3 regions of the Aquitalea sp. USM4 genome follow, and region 1 is predicted to be linked to each of the others. Evidence: predicted binding sites of a transcription regulator. Region 1 holds the regulator's gene; each other region holds the start of a gene.

Region 1 (6,204 bases):
GCTAGAATGGCGTGCTTGGGATACGCCTCGAGAATCATGTCCACGATGGCCTGTTCGGCAGCGCGGTCCACGTCGGTCACAAAGTCATTGTGCTTTTTCTTCTCTACACGAATGGTATCGAGGTTAAGCGACGCACGCTGGATTACACTGCCAGCACGGCGGGCGGCTTTAACCGCGATATTGAGCATCGGATGCATTGACGGCCTCTAGAACGGATAGCAGATGTCAGCCAACATGGCTCGACATCTGACAGTAACAATCTGGGTTAAGGAACAAAAAAAGCCGGCGCGAGCGCGCGGGCTTTTTGATATGCCCGCCATTTTAATGTGAAACTGCTGATGAATAAACCCCAAGTACCTGATTTTCTGAAAAACATTCGCATCGTGTTGGCTCGGCCCAACCATCCGGGCAATATCGGTTCGGCCGCACGGGCGATGAAAACCATGGGGCTGACCCGCCTGTATCTGGTTGAACCCAAAGTGTTTCCCAGCGATGAAGCCAATGCCCTGGCCTCCGGTGCCGTGGATGTGCTGGAGAGCGCCACCGTGGTGGCGAGCCTCAGTGAGGCGCTCAGCGACGTCACCGTGGCCTGCGCGCTCACCAGCCGCCGCCGCGAACTCACCACGCCACTTTCCACCCCGCGCGAAACCACGCCGGAACTGGTGGCGCGCGCGCGCGATGGCGAACAGGTGGCGCTGGTGTTCGGCAATGAAACCTTCGGCCTGTCGATTGAAGAAGTGGAGCAGTGCAACCGGCTGGTTACCATTCCGGGCAACCCGGATTACTTCTCGCTCAACCTGGCCATGGCGGTGCAGGTGATGACTTACGAGCTGTTCAGCCATACCGGCGTTGATGTGGAATACCTGCGTCCGGAAAGCGAAACCGCCAGCCTGGGCGAGGTGGAAGGCTTCTGCCAGCATCTGGACCAGACCATGGACGCCATCGGCTACTACCGCCGCCGTAACAGCGAGCGACTGATGCGCCGCATGCGCGCGCTGTTCAACCGTTCCGGCATGCTGCGCGACGAGGTGGACATCCTGCGTGGCCTGATGAAGCAGATCCAGCGCGTGGCAGACGGCCATGAGCACGGCGGCGAATCCTGATCGCGGTTTTTATCTGCCTTACACGCAGCCTGCGCTGCGTGATCTGGCTTTCTTGCTGACCGCCCCTGCTCCCTGGGATAGCGGCTGCAATCTTTCGCCACAACGCCTGCTGGGCCCGGATGGCCCGGCCTTGCTGGCCGCGCTGGAGCAAGACCCGGCACCGCTCTATGCCTGGCTGGCCGACCAGCCCTGTCGCCGTCTGGGCCACTATGCCGAGCGCTTGCTGGCTTTCTGGTTTCACCTCGCGCCCCATATCGAGCTGGTGGCCGCCAATCTGCCGCTACGGGACGCCAGCGGCCGCACCATTGGCGAATTTGATTTCCTGATCCGGCTGGATGGCGAACCACTGCACGTGGAAACCGCCAGCAAATTCTATCTGCAACTGGGCGAGGGGCCGGACAGTCTGGTAGGCCCCAGTCTGCGCGATGCCTGGCTGCTGAAGGCGGGTAAATTGCAGGCGCAGTTGCAGCTGTCCCGCCACCCCCTGGCCCGGCGCGTGTTGCCGCCAGACTTTGTGGCCTGCGCCAGTCAGGCCCGGCTGGCCGGCTGGTTTTTCTATTCCCGACCGTCCCGCCCCATGCCGCCACTGGCTGCGGATCAGCTGCAAGGCTGGTTCAGCCCGCTATTGCAGCCCTGGCCCAGTAGCAGCCCGGCATCACGCTGGATGTGGCTGCCACGCTTGAACTGGCTGGCTCCGGCCCGCGTGGCCGAAGCCGAAGTGCGTGAACAGCACAGCCTGCGCCAGGAATTGCGCCAGGCCGTGGTGCCGCAACTGGTGGCCGAGCTGTTGCCGCTGGGCGATGGCTACTGGGAGGAGGTGGCGCGCGGTTTCGTGGTGCCGCCAGGCTGGCCCGAAGCAACGCGCCTGCAGGCATTGATGGCCACGCTGCCAGGGAGTCCCGCCGCATGAAGCGCTTGCTGTTGTTGTATGCCAGCCAGACCGGCCGCACCTTGCAGCTGGTTGATGCCGTGCGCGCCAGCGTAGCGCAGCTGGCCGATGACCTGCAGTTCAACTGCCTGCCCGCCGAGCAGGCCACACTGGATGATTTGCTGACAACAGACGGCATCGTGCTGGCAACGCCGGAGAATTTTGGCTATATGGCGGGCAAGATGAAGGATTTCTTTGACCGCACCTTCTACCCCGCGCAGGGCCGTACCGAGGGGCTGGCCTGCCTCTTGCTGGTGTCCGCCGGTAACGATGGCATGGGGGCTGTGCACGCCATGCGGCGCATCATCGCCGGCTATGGCTGGCACGAAGTGCTGCCCGCCGTGGTGGTACGCGGCGAGCCGGACGCCGCGCAGCTGGCTGAAGTGGCGGAACGGGCCGAGCAACTGGTGGCCGGCATGCTGATCGGGCGCTGGTAATACCTTGCCCGGAAGAGTTAGTGCTTGCGGAGAATGGCGCGCCTGCCCGGATGGGCGGAAGATGCAAAAAGGGCGGTAAGGCGCATTGCGCCCACCGCCCGGATGGCTGTTACCGTGCCTGTTGGCTTACACGCCGTTGGCGTGGGTACAACCGGAGATCAGGTCCTTGAGTGCATCGGCCTTGATCAGCTGGATGTGCTTGTGGTCCACGCTCAACCAGCCTTGCTGCTGGAACTTGGACAGCGTACGGCTGACAGTTTCCAGTTTCAGGCCGAGGAAGCTTCCGATTTCCTCGCGGCTCATGCGCAGGATGAAATCGTTGGCGGCAAAGCCGCGGGTGGACAGACGCTGTGACAGGTTCAGCAGGAAGGCAGCCAGACGTTCTTCTGCCTTCATGTTGCCCAGGAGCAGCATGACGTTCTGGTCACGCACGATTTCGCGGCTCATCAGCCGGAAAAAGTGGTGTTGCAGGCTGGGAATGTCGCGCCCCAGGCTTTCCATGCGGTTGAAGGGCAGTTCGCAGACTTCGCTGTCTTCCAGGGCAATGGCGTCGCAGCCATGCACATTGGACGAGATGCCATCCAGGCCCATGAGTTCGCCGGACATCAGAAAGCCGGTGACTTGTTCACGACCGTCCTGGCTTGCCACGCTGGTCTTGAAGAAACCGGTGCGCACGGCAAACAGCGACTTGAAGGCTTCGCCACTGCGGAACAGGTATTCACCGCGCTTGAGGCGGCGGCTCTGACGGATAACTGCATCCAGCTGCGTCATTTCGTCGCGGTTCAACCCGATGGGCAGGCAGAGTTCGCGCAGACTGCAGTTGGAGCAGGACACCTTCAGTGCGTGCAGAGTGTGTTGGTGTTGGTCTGACATCGCGTGTTTTGTACAACCCTGTAAAGAAGCTTGACCCTTGTCAAAGCGGAATTCGCACGTTTTCCGCAAATTTACCAGTCCACCTGACGTTTGACTATCAATACCCGACGACATGCACACCACCCATCCGTTTTCGCCTACCCACTGTGAGTTCGACCGAGCATTGATCGAACGTCTTGATGGTTCCGGCCCAAGATACACTTCTTACCCGACCGCAGACCGGTTTACCCCGGCGTTTGGCGAGAAGGACTATAAAAGCTGGCTGATGCAGCGCCATCTGGGCATGCATCAGAACGCTATCTCATTGTACGTACACATACCGTTCTGTAACACGGTTTGTTATTACTGCGGCTGTAACAAGATCATCACCAAGGACAAGAGCCGTGCCGACCGCTACCTCGATTACCTGGAAAAGGAAATCAAGCTGGTTGCCGCCTCGCTTGGCTGCCGGGAAAAGCTGATCCAGCTGCACTTTGGCGGCGGTACGCCAACCTTCCTGTCCGACGAGCAGCTGGACCGCCTGATGACCATGTTGCGTGCCCACTTCGAATTTTTGCCGGAGGGAGAATATTCCATCGAGATCGACCCGCGCAAGGTGGGTCGTGAAACCGTGCATCATCTGGCGCGACTGGGCTTCAACCGCATGAGCGTGGGCATTCAGGACTTTGACCCGCAGGTGCAAGCCGCGGTGAACCGGGTGCAAAGCGAGGAGGAAACGCTGGAAGTGATCGAGGCTGCGCGCGAGGCGGGCTTCAAGTCGGTCAGTGTGGACCTGATCTACGGCCTGCCGCTGCAAACCCGCGAGTCGCTCAAACGCACGCTGGACAAGGTGATTGCCATTGGCCCGGACCGCCTGGCGCTGTACAACTATGCCCATTTGCCCACCGTGTTCATGCCGCAACGGCGCATCAACGAGGCGGACCTGCCAGCCGCCAGCACCAAGCTGGACATCCTGCAGGACGCGGTAAAGAGCCTGGCGGATGCAGGCTATGTATTCATTGGCATGGACCACTTTGCCAAGCCGGAAGATGACCTGGCCATTGCCTTGCGCCAAGCCCGCCTGCAGCGCAATTTCCAGGGCTATTCCACTCATGCCGACTGCGACATGATCGGCCTTGGCGTGTCGTCCATCGGCAAGGTTGGCCCCTGTTACAGCCAGAACGAGAAGGACCTGGACAGCTATTACGCCGCGCTGGACGAAGGCCGGCTGCCGGTAATGCGCGGCATGGTGCTGGATCAGGACGACATCCTGCGTCGCGGCATCATCCAGGCGCTGATGTGCCGCTTCTCCCTGTCGGTGGAAGCCATCGAGCAGGTGCACGGCATCAATTTCGCCGAGTATTTTGCTGCCGAGCTGCCAGCCATCCGCGAGTACCACAAGCTGGGCCTGCTGACCTTTGATGGCGATTTCCTGATGGTGGAGCCCAAGGGGCGTTTCCTGATCCGCAATATCGCCATGCTGTTCGACCGCCATTTGCGTGAACGGGAAACCAAGGCACGTTATTCCAAGACCATCTGATGGTTTTGTTCAGACTGTTTAAAGGGTTATCCCCTAAAAAAGCAGCAAAAAAGCCCGCAGGTAGCGGGCTTTTTCATTGAAAAAGTGATGGTTTTTTACAACACATCCGGTGTGGTTTTGTCGGCCGACTGCGGTCTGGGGCTGCGATGCAGGCGAATGATGGCCTCGCCGGTGGGGCTGGCAATCACGTCGCGCAGCGTATAACTGTCCAGTGTGCTGAAAAATGCCTGCATGCCCACATCCAGCACGGCCTTGAGCTGGCAGTCCTGGCGCAGCGCGCAAGGCGGTTCGGCGCAGTCAATCAGCGGCACATTGCCTTCCAGCGTGCGGATGATGCCGCCCAGGCGGTAATGCTCGGGCGGCTGGGCCAGCGCCAGCCCGCCACCCTTGCCACGGCTGTTGTTCAGCCAGCCTTGCACCCCCATGAAATGCACCACTTTCACCAGGTGATTGCGCGACACCTCGAAGCGTTCGGCAATTTCGCTGATGGTGACCGGTTGCTCCCGGTCGCGGTGCGTCAGGTACATCAGCACGCGCAGGCCAAGGTCGGTAAAGCGGTTCAGTTGCATGGCAGTAAAGTGGGCTGGGAAAGTGCCGCGCAGGATACTCCGCAGTGCGGCAGCTCACAATGCGCAGCGGCAAACAAAGCCAATTCAGCCGGTGGTCATGGCATTGGAGCCAAACACTTCCATGTGGATGCGCGTGGCTTCTACCCCGGCCTCGCGCAGCTGGCGGTGCTGTTGCTGCATGAAGCCTACCGGGCCGCACAAATAATAGTCGGCATCCGGCAGCAGGGCATGGGCACGGATGGCATCGGCATCGATGCGGCCTTGCTGATGGAAGTCCACGCCCAGGATGTCGCTTGCGACCGGGGTTTCATAAAACACGCGCTGCTGCAGCCGCGCATGCTGCTGCGCCAGTGTGCCGACTTCCTGCTTCATGGCGTGAACCGCCCCGTGACGTGCGGCGTGCAAATAGCGGATGGGGCGCGACTGATCACTGGCCAGCAAGTGCTGCAGCATGGACAGCAGCGGAGTCTGGCCCACCCCGGCACTGATCAGCACCACCGGGGTGTCCCGCTCCTGATGCAGCACGAAATCACCAAATGGCGGCGATACCTGCAGGATGTCCCCTTCGGCCAGTTCGGCATGCAGGATGCCGGATACCTTGCCGGCGGGAGCCTCATCGCGCGCGTCTTCCCGCTTCACCGAAATGCGCAGCCAGTCCTTGCCGGGTGCATCGGACAGGCTGTACTGGCGCGGCTGGCTCAGGCCCCATTCCGGAATGAAACGCTGTACCGAAATGTATTGACCGGGCTGGAAGGCGGGCAGTCTGCCACCATCC
Region 2 (6,204 bases), 560 kb from region 1:
ATGCCAGGCTGCCATGACAGCCAGCAGCAGGCTGAGCATGGCCAGTGCGCTCTGCCAATGGGCTGGCCAGCTACACCAGGCCAATGCTGTCAGCAGCCACAGCGCATGCAGGCCGGTCAGCCACCGCACGGCTTGTTCGGAGAGGAAACCATGCGTGGCGGGCAGTACGCCACGCGGGGGCTGCAAGCGTTGCAGATGCAGCCAGGCCAGAAACGGGGCAATTTTACCCAGCATGCCCAGCACGCAAGCCAGCCCCAGGCCACCCAGCCACAGCACGCCACAGTACAGCGGCAGGCTGGTGTTGGCAGGCCAGCAAGGGGCGGCGAGGGCACATGACAGTCCTGACAGCAAAGCCAGCATGGCCAGCAGCCAGCTCAGCCACAGGGGGTCTTGCTGGCGGCGACAGCGGCGCAGCTGCTGCAGGGTGAGGCTGGCAAATGCGGCGGCGGGAAGACCGGCAAGTGTCAGCCAGTTGTTTATTTTGTCCTGCTGCCACAGCAGCAACAGGCTGAGTGCCAGCAGCAGCACCGACTGGCCGGGCAATAGCTTGCGGGTAAAGGCGGGAAAGGCCGGGGAGATCAGAAACAGCGGAATTACAGTCTGGCTGACGGCCAGCAGCAAGGCCAGCAACCAGCCCAGACCAGCCCACAGCACATGGCTGTGCAGCAAAGGCAGGAAGGGCAGCTGGAGTTGGCCACCCAGTGTCAGTACCAGCAACAGGCCCAGGCTCAGCGCCACGCCCAGCCCGCCCAGGGCCAGACGCAACCCCTGGCTGGTGGCATCACGCGCCGGGCTGCGCCACAGGCTGGGCAGCGCATGCAGCAGCAGCGCCAGCCCGGCGCTGTAAGCCAGTAGCGCGCCGGCAGTCAGCCATGTCGCGGCAAAGCCATGACTGAAGCCCCAGCACAGACAGGCGACACCGGCCTGCCACGCGGGGAAGATACGCCACCACAAGGCACGCGGGCTAGGCGTACCTACCCCGGCGGCCACCGCCAGCAGCTGTAATACGGCACCGAACATGGTGTTGCCCAGCACGCCCAGCGCCAGCAAGTGGGTGAGGGTGACAATCAGCGGATCGAAGCGGTTGGCAAGGACAGTGTCGCCCAGCAGCAGGGTGAGCCCGGTGATCAGCAGCCAGGCGAGGCTGGCTGCAAAAAAGCTGCCCGGCAACCAGGGCGGCGGGGCAGCTTCGTAAGACAGCCAGGCCTGGCTCATGGCCGGCTCAGGATCAGGATGACGCCGCCGTCACCGGACAGTTCGAAACGGAAGTCCAGCCCCTGTTGCTGTAACAGCGGCAGCAGCGGGCTGGGATGGTGCGGCAGGATGTAGGCCGCTTGCTGGCCCGGTGCCAGCCCGTCCGCTTCGTCCAGGATGATTTCCATCGGCTGAGGCGGCGGCAGCTGGCGCAGGTCGCGCGGGCTCATGCGGCGGCTCCGGCGGCAACTAGGTCGGCAAAGCCGGTAATGTGCTGGCTGCACATGGGGTAAAGAATGTTTTCTTCTTTCATGTTGTGCTGCTGCATCAGGATAAGCAGCGTGTCGGCACAGCCCAGATAGTCGCCGGCATGCTCGGATGACAGCAGCTGCGCCATGTCCTGCATCAGTGCGCGCATCTGGCTGTGTTCGTTGCGCATCACCATCGTGGGGCCCATCTGGCTGCCAGTAGCGGCTTCGAAGGCCGGAAACAGGCTGTCTTCTTCCAGCGCAAAATGTTGCAGCATGCCGTTGTGGAAGGCTTGAAACACGGCCCGGGCCTTGGGCCAGTCGCCCTGGCGCACCGCTGTTTCGGCGATGGCGAAGTCGGCATCGCACAGGCGATGTTGTTCGGTCAGTTGCTGGATGGCATTCATGGTGCTTTGCCTTGGCTGAGGTTGATGGTGAGCAGTATTGCCTGTTTGCGGCTGCGGCCTGAATGACCCGTATCAAGAAATCACTGCTTGCTGGCGCAAGGCCTGCAACTGTTGATGCAGGGTGACCACGCTGCCGATGATGAGCAGCGCCGGGCTGGCAATCTGCTGGTCGGCAATCAGCTGCGCCAGCGTAGCCAGCTGGCCGCACACGCAACGCTGGGCTGTGCTGCAGGCCCTTTCCACGATGGCCACCGGCGTGGCCGGGTCGCGGCCATGGGCCAGCAGCTGGCTGGCGATATGGGCCGCCTCGCCCAGCCCCATATACACCACCAGGGTCTGCTCCGGCGTGCTGTGCTGTGTCCAGTCCAGTGCGCTTTCCCCCTGACGGCGGTGGCCGGTGACCAGGCTGCAACCCTGGGCATGGTCGCGATGGGTAAGCGGCAGTCCCAGCGCGGCGGCGGCACCCAGCGCGGCGCTGATGCCCGGTACCACTTCGCAGGGGATGCCCGCAGCCGCCAGCGCCAGCATTTCCTCGCCCCCCCGGCCAAACAGCAAGGGGTCGCCGCCCTTGAGCCGCACCACGCGCTGGCCGCTGCGGGCAAAGTCGATCAGCAACTGGTTGATGTCGGCTTGCGGCAAGGTATGGCGGCTGGCGCGCTTGCCCACACAGATGCGGCTGGCCTGCGGCGGTGCCAGCCGCAGTATCTGCGGGTCCAGCAGGTGGTCGTAAAGCAGTACATCCGCCTCTCCCAGTCGCTGTACTGCGCGCAGGGTGAGCAAGTCCGGTTCGCCCGGGCCGGCCCCCACCAGGCAAACGCTGCCGGGGGCAAATACCTTGCTGTCTCTTGGGGTGGAGTGGGGGCTGCCGGCCGGCGTGGGCGGCAGCGGGGGCAGGGCTGGGCGGTGCATGCAGACTCCCGGGCAAAGGCTTGCCAAATGACGATGCCGCCAGTGTAGGAAGGAGGGGGGCCGGGAATCGTTGATACGAATCAATGCTATCGGGATGCCCGAATCCGTACATTTCGCCCCAGGTACCGGACGTGCCGGTGCAAGCACTTTGAGGAGGACGTGATGAGCGCGAGCTTCACCAAATCGACGGCCCGCAACATCTTTTACGGTGGGTCGGTGTTCTTTTTCCTGTTGTTCCTGGGGCTGACGCTGGATACCACCATGGCCCTGCCCAGCCATAACGCCAAGGCCAAGCTGACCGATGCGGCGGTGCGCGGCAAGAAGATCTGGGAGACGCGCAATTGTGGCGGCTGCCATACCTTGCTGGGCGAGGGGGCTTATTTCGGACCGGAGCTGGGCAATGTGTATGTGCGCCGTGGCCCGGATTTCATCAAGGGCTGGATGAAGGCCATGCCCACCAACGTACCCGGTCGTCGCCAGATGCCGCAGTTTCATCTGAACGAGGGCGAGCTGGACGACGTGGTGGCCTTCCTGAAATACACCTCCGAGATCAATACCAATAACTGGCCGCCCAATATCCAGGGCTGATCGCACCAGACCAATCGCTGACGGAGATACACATGAGCAATGCAAGTGCGGCAACGCTGGCGGCTGAACAAGCCCGTGCGCCAGCCCAGATCAAATACCGCTCGCAGGCGGTGGCCAAGCCTTATTTCATGGCGGCCATCGGCCTGTTCATCGGCCAGATCCTGTTTGGCCTGATCATCGGCCTGCAGTATGTGAAGGGGGACTTCCTGTTCCCGGCCATCAATTTCAGCACCGCGCGCATGGTGCATACCAACCTGTTGATTGTCTGGCTGCTGTTCGGCTTCATGGGGGCGGGTTACTTCCTGATTCCGGAAGAATGCGAGCGCGAGCTGTACAGCCCGAAACTGGCCATCATCACCTTCTGGGTGTTCCTGGTAGCCGGTGCGCTGACCATTGTCGGCTACCTGGGCCTGCCCTATAACGTGCTGGCCCACCTTACCGGTAACGACTTGCTGCCCACCATGGGGCGCGGTTACCTGGAGCAGCCGCTCATCACCAAGGTGGGCATCGTGCTGGTGGCGCTGTCCTTTTTGTTCAACCTGTCGATGACCTTGCTGTCCGGCCGCAAGACCAGCATCAGCATCGTGATGCTGCTGGGGCTGTGGGGCCTGGCCATCTTCTTCCTGTTCTCCTTCGTCAACCCCAGCAACCTGGTACTGGACAAGTACTTCTGGTGGTGGGTGGTGCACCTGTGGGTGGAAGGCGTGTGGGAGCTGATCATGGGTGCCATGCTGGCCTTCGTGCTGGTGAAAGTGACCGGGGTGGACCGTGAAATCATCGAAAAATGGCTGTACCTGATCATTGCCATGACGCTGATCACCGGCATCATCGGTACCGGTCACCATTATTTCTGGATCGGCACACCGGCTTACTGGCAGGTATGGGGTTCCATCTTCTCCGCACTGGAGCCGGTGCCCTTCTTCATGATGACCATGTTTGCCTTCAATATGGTCAAGCGTCGCCGCCGTCAGCACCCCAACCAGGCTGCCACGCTGTGGGCGCTGGGCACCGGTGTGATGTCCTTCCTGGGCGCGGGCGTCTGGGGCTTCCTGGGCACGCTGTCGGTGGTGAACTACTACACCCACGGCACGCAGCTGACTGCTTCGCACGGGCACATGGCCTTCTACGGTGCTTACGCCATGGTGGTGCTGACCATGATTTCCTACACCATGCCGCTGCTGCGTGGCCGTGAAGCCAACAGCCCTCAGGCGCAGAACGTGGAAAAACTGGCGTTCTGGGTGATGACCCTGTCCATCGTCGGCATCACGCTGTGCCTGACAGCTGCCGGGGCAACACAGGTGTGGTTGCAACGCATGTCGAGCGCACCGCTGTCCTTCATGGAAACGCAGGACCACATCATGCCGCTGTACTGGGCACGTCTGGTGTGCGGTCTGGGCTTCTTCAGCGGCCTGATGCTGTACCTGATCAGCTTCTTTGTCACCGGCAAGCGCGAAGCCTGAGTGAACCGAGCAACAAGCGGCCCGCAAAGGGCCGTTTTTTCATTGGAGACAAACCATGCCTGCCAACAGCCTGCTGCTGGAAGACATACCGCAAGACCGTCATGTGCCGGGAGACCTGGCCATGTGGTGTTTCATCCTGGCCGAACTGGCGGTGTTCGGCGTGTTCTTCCTGGTGTACGGCTATCACCGCTGGCGTGATCCGGCACTGTTTTCCCACGGCCAGCAGCAGCTGCACCTGCTGCTGCCCACACTCAATACCTTGCTGTTGCTGGCGGGCAGTGCTGCCATCGTGGCTGCCGTGCGCGCCTTTGCGTTGAACCGTCAGCGCAGCGGGCGGCGCTGGCTGATGTCCACCATGCTGGCCGGTGGCGGTTTTCTGGTGCTCAAGGCCATCGAGCTGGGTGGCAAGTTTGCCGCTGGCATCACCCTGTCCAGCGGCGATTTCTGGATGTTCTACCTCTCGCTCACCGTGTTCCACTTTCTGCATGTGGTGCTGGGCATGGTGATTGTCGCCGCCGTGTGGTGGCAGGCCCGCGACGGGCGCTATGCCGGTGCGGCCATTGATGGCGTGGAAACCGCAGCCGCCTACTGGCATATGGTGGACCTGGTGTGGATTGTGCTGTTTGCGCTGATTTACGTGGCGCGTTAAGCGCCGCAGTTTGTTGGCAGGGCTTATCTGGAATCAAGGCCATGGCCCTGCATGGCCGGTATCGTTGACCCCATGAACACACCCGCCCCCCTTACCCAATGGCTGTTGTGGGCCTGGCTCAGTGGCCTGACCCTGCTGGCGGCCGTGCTGGCTGAAACCGGCCAGCTGTCACAACACTGGCTGGCACCGCTGGTGCTGGGTTTTGCCTGGCTCAAGGGCTGGGTGGTCATCGAGCGATACATGGGGCTGCGCCATGCCCCGCACTGGCTGCGCGCCAGCGTGCATGGCTGGCTGCTGCTGGTGACCGGTGTGCTGCTGTTGAGTTTTCGCTAAGGAAAAGCCATGAACGCACCGCTGCGTCCCGAATTATCCGCGCCGTTCTACCAGCCACAAGGCGATGAATGCCAGCTGTTTGAAGCCGCCTGGCAGCAGCAGTTGCCGGTGTTGATCAAAGGCCCCACTGGCTGTGGCAAAACCCGCTTTGTCGCCCATATGGCAGCCCGGCTGGGCCTGCCGCTGATTACCGTGTCCTGTCATGACGACCTGTCCGCTGCCGACCTGGTGGGTCGCCACCTGATTGGCGATGGCCAGACGGTATGGTGCGACGGCCCGCTCACCCGTGCGGTGCGTCAGGGCGGCATCTGTTATCTGGATGAAGTGGTGGAAGCACGCAAGGACACCACCGTGGTGCTGCACCCGCTCACCGACGACCGCCGCATCCTGCCCATCGAACGCACTGGCGAAGTGCT
Region 3 (6,204 bases), 980 kb from region 1:
CGGCCGCTCAGGCCGAATGGTTGACGCAACAAAACGTCCGCGACGTAGAACTGGCCTTTGCCGACGTCAGCGGCTTCCCGCGTGGCAAGACCCTGCCCGCTCAGGCGCTGATCAAAGGCCAGGAATTGCGTATTGCCCGCGCCGTGGCCATCCAGACTTGCGTGGGCGAATTCCCCGATTACCGTTTTTACGGCGAGAACGATCCGGACGTGGTACTGCGCCCGGACTTTGCCACCCTGCGCCCGGTACCCTGGGCCAAAACCCCGCGCGCGCTGGTGGTGTGCGACAACATCGACCATGACGGCAGCCTGTCGCCGCTGGCCCCGCGCTCGGCACTGAAAAACATCCTGGCCCGCTATCAGGCGCGCGGCTGGACCCCGGTGGTGGCACCGGAGCTGGAGTTCTACATTTTCGCCGCCCATGCCGACGCCAATCAGCCCTACCAGGCACCGGCGCTGCGCACCGGCCGGCGTGAAAGCGGCTTCGATGCCTTCAGCTTTTCCACGCTGAACGATCTGGAAGGCTTCTTCGACGACCTGTATCGCGCCTGTGAACAGCTGGGCATCGACACCGATACCTATGTCCATGAAATGGGCCCCAGCCAGTTCGAGATCAACCTCAAGCACGGCAATGCGCTGGAACTGGCCGACCAGACCTTCCTGTTCAAGTACGCGCTGAAGGAAATCGGCTATCAGCACGGGCTGAACGTGGTGTGCATGGCCAAACCGCTGTCCGGTCAGCCCGGCAGTTCCATGCACCTGCACCAGAGCGTGGTGGATGGCCAGGGCAACAATGTGTTCAGCCTGGCAGATGGCGAAGCCAGCCCGGACTTCTTCCACTACATTGGCGGCCTGCAGCAATATCTGCCGCACCTGATGCCGCTGTTCTGCCCCAGCCCCAACTCCTTCCGTCGCTTCGTCAAGGGTCTGGCCGCGCCGGTCAATGTCAGCTGGGGCGTGGACAACCGTTCGGTGGGCATCCGTGTGCCGGTATCCGGCCCGGCCGCGCGCCGCGTGGAAAACCGCCTGCCCGGCTGCGATGCCAACCCCTATCTGTCGCTGGCCGCCAGCCTGGGCGCCGGCTTGTTGGGTGTGGAAGAAAAGCGCAGCCCGAGTGAGGCCGCCATCGGTAATGTCTTCAACAACGACGATGCCGCCACCCTGCCCAACACCCTGGATGCCGCCTGCGCCCTGATGGCCGGGCACGACACCGCCAAGCGGCTGTTCGGTCAGGAATTCACCGATGCCTATCTGGCAGTGAAGGACATCGAGCTGAGCCACTATCACAACCAGATCACCGCCTGGGAGCGCCAGTACCTGACCACGCTGGCCTGATCCTCCGTCAGCCTGCCAAGCTGCCAGCCGCCCTGTTGCGACTGGCAGCTTTTTTGTTGCCAACCGCGCTGGATTGACCCTGCCGAACGCCTGAGCCACCATGCTGCTGTCCTGTCCGGACCAGACTGCCAACCCCGCCCCCGAGGAATGACATGCGTTTTACCGCCCTGCTCTTGTTGCTGGTGCCGCTGTGCGCACTGGCCGATACCGCAGCACCGGAAGCGGCCAGCGGCTTTCAAACCCGCCCTGCCGTTTACAGCCGCCACAGCATGGTCAGCACGGCCAATCCCTACGCCAGTGCAGCCGCACGCGATATCTTGCGCCGTGGCGGCAGTGCCATTGACGCAGCCATCGCCGCACAACTGGTGCTGGGGCTGACCGAGCCACAATCCTCCGGCATTGGCGGTGGTGCTTTCATGCTGTATTTCGATGGCCGCAAGCTCACCAGCTTTGACGGCAGGGAAACCGCCCCCGCCACTGCCGAGGCAAACCTGTTCCTGCAAAAAAACGGCCAGCCGATGGATTTTTACCGCGCAGTAGTAGGTGGCCGTTCGGTTGGCGTGCCCGGTGTGGTGGCCATGCTGAAACTGGCGCACCAGCGCGGCGGCAAGCTCGCCTGGGCCAGTCTGTTCCAGCCTGCCATTGCGCTGGCACGCAACGGTTTTGCCATGTCACCGCGCCTGCACACCTTGCTGGGTTCGGAACGCTTCTTGCAGCAAGACCCGCAGGCGCGGGCTTATTTTTATCAGGCTGATGGCAGTCCGTTGCCGGTTGGCTCCCGGCTGAAAAACCCGGACTATGCCACCACGCTGGAGCTGCTGGCGAAGCAAGGCCCGGCAGCGTTTTATCAAGGAGAGATCAGCCGGGCCATCATCGATGCGGTCAACCATCACCCGGTCAACCCCGGCCGCATGCTGGCGGCCGATCTGGCCGCTTACCAGGCCATCGAACGCAAACCGCTGTGTGGCCCGTATCGCAGCTGGCAGGTATGCGGCATGGATGCACCCAGCTCTGGCGGGGTTGCCGTCTTGCAGATGCTGGGCGTGTTGCAGCGCTTACCGCTGTCTTCCATGTCTCCCACCGGCAGCAACACCATCCACCTGTTTGCCGAGGCAAACAAGCTGGCTTTTGCCGACCGCAACCGCTATCTGGCCGACCCTGGCTTTGTCAGCGTGCCCAGCCAGGCCCTGATTGCAACGGACTACCTGCAACAGCGCAGCCAGCTTATCAACCCGTCCCGCAGCATGGGACGCGCCACGGCGGGCGAGCCTTCCGGCATCCGGCTCAGCCGTTACGGCCGGGACAACGCTCCCGAACTGCCCTGCACCTCGCATCTGAACATTGTGGATGGTGCCGGGCGGGTGGTCAGCATGACCACCTCCATCGAAGACCAGTTTGGCAGCCGGCTGATGGTGAAGGGCTTTTTGCTGAACAACCAGCTCACCGATTTTTCTTTCCGTCCGGATGAAGACGGCACGCCGGTTGCCAACCGGGTGGAAGCACGCAAGCGCCCGCGCAGCAGCATGTCGCCCACTGTGGTGTTTGATGCCCGCGGGCAATTCCTGCTAGCCACCGGTTCACCGGGTGGCAGCCAGATCATCGGCTATGTCGGCCAGACGCTATTGGGCCTGCTGGACTGGAAACTGGACCCGCAGCAAGCGGTCAGCCTGCCGCACTACGGCAACCGCAATGGGGATACCGAACTGGAAAGCGGACGCGGTCTGGATGCACAGGCCAGTACCTTGCAAGCCATGGGGCATGTGGTGCGTCAGGTGGAGATGACCAGTGGCCTGTCGGCCATCGTCAAAACCCCGCGTGGCTATGTCGGCGGGGCCGATCCGCGCCGGGAAGGCGTGGTGCTGGGTGATTAGACGGCTGGCCGCGCTCAGCGACGGCTGGCCTGCAGGCGCTGGGCCAGTTCGGCAATGGCGCTGTCCCGGTCCAGTGGCGGCATGCTTTGCTGCTGGGTGGCGCTGATCCACTTTTCCACTTGCGACCGATCTCCACGTGCCGCCTTGAGCAACAGGCCAAAAGCCTGACCGGTGCTGTGTTCCAGCGGCTCCACCGGGCGTGACTGGGTATGGGCTGCATAAATGCGGCTGTCCACAGCCCGGCCCTGCTTGTTGCGTTTGCCGGTGTGACGCAACCACAGCAGCAACAGGATGATGCTCAACAGGCTTAGCAGGACGAAAGTCAGCATGACGTAGAAATTTCCCCTGAAAAAGAATGAAATTCGCAACATCAGTCGGTGTCGACTTATGTGCTTATTTTAATATTTGTGATAGATCAACTGCCTGCCAATTAGTTCGAGAGACGCCAGTCTGCTCCCGAGTATGCTAAAACCAAACACAAGATGCTGTCGCCACCCATGCCGACATCATGGCATGCCTTGCGTACAGTACAGGCCAGCGCAGCTGGTTTACCGCCGGTATAGAAGAGGAGTATGCCATGTATCAACATATCGTGATTGCCGTAGATGGCAGCAAGACGGCAGAAAAAGCACTGGATGAAGCAATCCGCATTGCAAAAATAGCCAAATCGTCGATATCGCTGGTACATGTCGCCAGCTTGCGCGACATGGCGATTGAAGGCGTGGGCGCGCTGGATACCCACCAGTTGCACGATCTGGCTTTCAGGCAGGCGCGCGAGCTGCTGGAGAAAGCAGAAAAGCGCATCATCAACGAAGGCATTGGCCGGGTGGAATGCCATATTGCGGAAAGCTGGGAGGGCGGCAAGGATATGGCCGAATCACTGATCCGCTTTGCCGACAGCCGCCATGCCGAACTCATCGTCATCGGCACGCATGGCCGTACCGGCCTCGCGCATCTGCTGCTGGGCAGCTTTGCCGAAAACGTGATGCGCAAGACACATTGTCCCTTGCTGGTTGTACGCGGCAGCGAGGACTGACACAGCGTTTTTCATCCCACCGCACCACAACGCCACAGGCAAGGTGGCGGGTGCCATCCGCAGCGGCCCACGCCCCTGCGGATTTTCTTTGCCGGTTCAGAACAGCGGACGCGCCAGCACAAAGAATTCCTTGTTGCCATCGGCACCGGTAATCGGGCTGTCAAACCAGCGCTCCACCTTCCAGTCCAGCTCGTCCAGGCAATCGGTGATCTTGTCCTGCACACCGGCAAACAGGCTTTCATCGCGGACGATGCCGCCATGCCCCAAGGCTCCGCGCCCCACCTCGAACTGGGGTTTCACCAGGCCAAGCAGGCAGCCGTTCTCGCCCAGCAAGGGCAAGGCAGACGGCAGGATCAGGGTGAGCGAGATAAAGGACACATCGCACACCATCAGGTCGAAGGGCAAACCGTCATTGGCCTGCAACAGGCGCTGGCGGTCCAGCTCACGTGCATTCACCCCTTCAAAGCAACGCACGCGCGGGTCATCCCACAGGCGCGGATGCAGCTGGTCGTGCCCTACATCCACGCCAACCACATAAGCGGCACCGGCCTGCAGCACACAGTCGGTAAACCCGCCGGTGGACTGGCCCACATCCAGCACCCGCCAGCCATGGATATCCAGCCCGGCTTCCTGCAGGGCGGCATCCAGCTTCTGTCCGCCGCGAGAGACAAAGCGGTCGGACGGGTCCGGCCGCACTTCCAGCGGCGTCCCCGCCGGAAACTTGCTGCTGGCCTTGCTGATGACCTGCCCGTTCAGGCTGACCCGGCCGGATTCCAGCAGGTGTTGGGCCGCGGTGCGCGAAGTGGCAAGTCCTTGTTCCACCAACAGAAGATCTACCCGCTTCATCCCGTTTTCCTTGCTTGCATTTCAAAAGGCGACAGGGTGGCCAGTCCGCTGCGGCCTGTCAAGCCTCACGCCGGTGCAAGGCCGTACTGCAAGTCGGCTTGGTGCCTTGCCGTGCTTGGTGCGATGATGTGCGCATTGCCATAAGGAGCACCGCCATGGACACACATCAACTGGATGCCGCCGAAGTACGCGTACTGGGTGCCTTGGTCGAAAAACAGGCCCTGACGCCAGACAGCTACCCCCTGACGCTCAACAGCCTGTCATCCGCCTGCAATCAGCTCACCAGCCGTGAGCCGGTGATGCAGCTGTCGGATGCCGACCTGAGCCGGGCGCTGGACAGCTTGCAGACCAGAAAACTGATTGCCGAGCGCCTGCCCGCCGGCAGCCGGGTGGCCAAGTACGAACACCGGCTGAACTATGAATGGAATATCGACGGCGCCAGACTGGCCGCCCTGGCCCTCTTGATGCTGCGCGGCCCGCAGACCAGCGCCGAAATCCGCACCCGCGCCGGACGGGTATATGGCTTTGCCAGCGTGGAAGAAGTGGAAACCGCGCTGGAAGCCCTGGCCGACAAATACCCGCCGCTGGTGCAAAAGCTGGCGCGGCAACCGGGCGAGCGCGAAGCGCGCTGGTGCCATTTGCTGAGTGGAGAACCGGTGCTGGCCGAAACGGTCAGCAGCGCGGTGATTGATGTCGGCCTGACCGGCCGCGTGGCGGCACTGGAAGCCGAAGTGACGGCACTCAAGGCGCGCCTGCAACAGCTGGAACAAAGCCTGGGCGAATGACAACCAGCCTTACCATGAACAAGCCCCGCCACGGCATCAGCCGCTGCGGGGCTTTTTTCTGTCTGGCCGGTATGGCTTACCTGGGCTCGAAAATGGCGTAGGTCTTGCGGGCGGGCTCCAGCACTTCCCACTCGCCTTCGAAACCGGCGGGAATGACAAAGTGATCGCCAGCATACAGCTCGACACTGTCCCCTTGCAGGTCGGTTAGGCGGACATAGCCTTCCAGCAAGGTACAGAATTCGTGTTCGTGGTATTTCACGCGCCAGCGTCCGCAGCCGCCACTCCAGATACCGGCGTGAAACTGGCCGCTGGGGTCGGAATAGTGGTTTTCT

What was found. The regulator FNR, encoded in region 1, switches genes on or off when oxygen is low (the NO sensors DNR and NnrR bind a similar motif). The targets are predictions, from matches to a motif close to TTGATNNNNATCAA.
Positions count from the first base shown of each region.
Region 2: a site for FNR is predicted at 2,829-2,842, ahead of cobA (uroporphyrinogen-III C-methyltransferase). Genes of this name have one in related genera too.
Region 3: a site for FNR is predicted at 3,611-3,624, ahead of DKK66_RS06310 (universal stress protein). Genes of this name have one in related genera too.

Region 1 covers NZ_CP029539.1:2,290,804-2,297,007, forward strand. Annotated here, with positions in the region: gene DKK66_RS10665 (inositol monophosphatase family protein) at 1-197, opposite strand, end outside; gene DKK66_RS10670 (RNA methyltransferase) at 339-1,103, shown strand; gene DKK66_RS10675 (DUF1853 family protein) at 1,081-2,013, shown strand; gene DKK66_RS10680 (flavodoxin family protein) at 2,010-2,468, shown strand; gene fnr (fumarate/nitrate reduction transcriptional regulator Fnr) at 2,595-3,341, opposite strand; gene hemN (oxygen-independent coproporphyrinogen III oxidase) at 3,454-4,860, shown strand; gene DKK66_RS10695 (Rrf2 family transcriptional regulator) at 4,956-5,429, opposite strand; gene hmpA (NO-inducible flavohemoprotein) at 5,514-6,204, opposite strand, start outside.
Region 2 covers NZ_CP029539.1:2,855,384-2,861,587, forward strand. Annotated here, with positions in the region: gene DKK66_RS13200 (hypothetical protein) at 1-1,215, opposite strand, end outside; gene DKK66_RS13205 (DUF2249 domain-containing protein) at 1,212-1,424, opposite strand; gene DKK66_RS13210 (hemerythrin domain-containing protein) at 1,421-1,849, opposite strand; gene cobA (uroporphyrinogen-III C-methyltransferase) at 1,922-2,758, opposite strand; gene DKK66_RS13220 (cytochrome c) at 2,921-3,346, shown strand; gene DKK66_RS13225 (cbb3-type cytochrome c oxidase subunit I) at 3,379-4,806, shown strand; gene DKK66_RS13230 (cytochrome c oxidase subunit 3) at 4,862-5,455, shown strand; gene DKK66_RS13235 (cytochrome C oxidase subunit IV family protein) at 5,507-5,788, shown strand; gene DKK66_RS13240 (CbbQ/NirQ/NorQ/GpvN family protein) at 5,798-6,204, shown strand, end outside.
Region 3 covers NZ_CP029539.1:1,311,055-1,317,258, forward strand. Annotated here, with positions in the region: gene DKK66_RS06295 (glutamine synthetase family protein) at 1-1,334, shown strand, start outside; gene ggt (gamma-glutamyltransferase) at 1,487-3,205, shown strand; gene DKK66_RS06305 (hypothetical protein) at 3,220-3,534, opposite strand; gene DKK66_RS06310 (universal stress protein) at 3,783-4,241, shown strand; gene DKK66_RS06315 (TlyA family RNA methyltransferase) at 4,338-5,087, opposite strand; gene DKK66_RS06320 (YceH family protein) at 5,243-5,872, shown strand; gene DKK66_RS06325 (cupin domain-containing protein) at 5,949-6,204, opposite strand, start outside.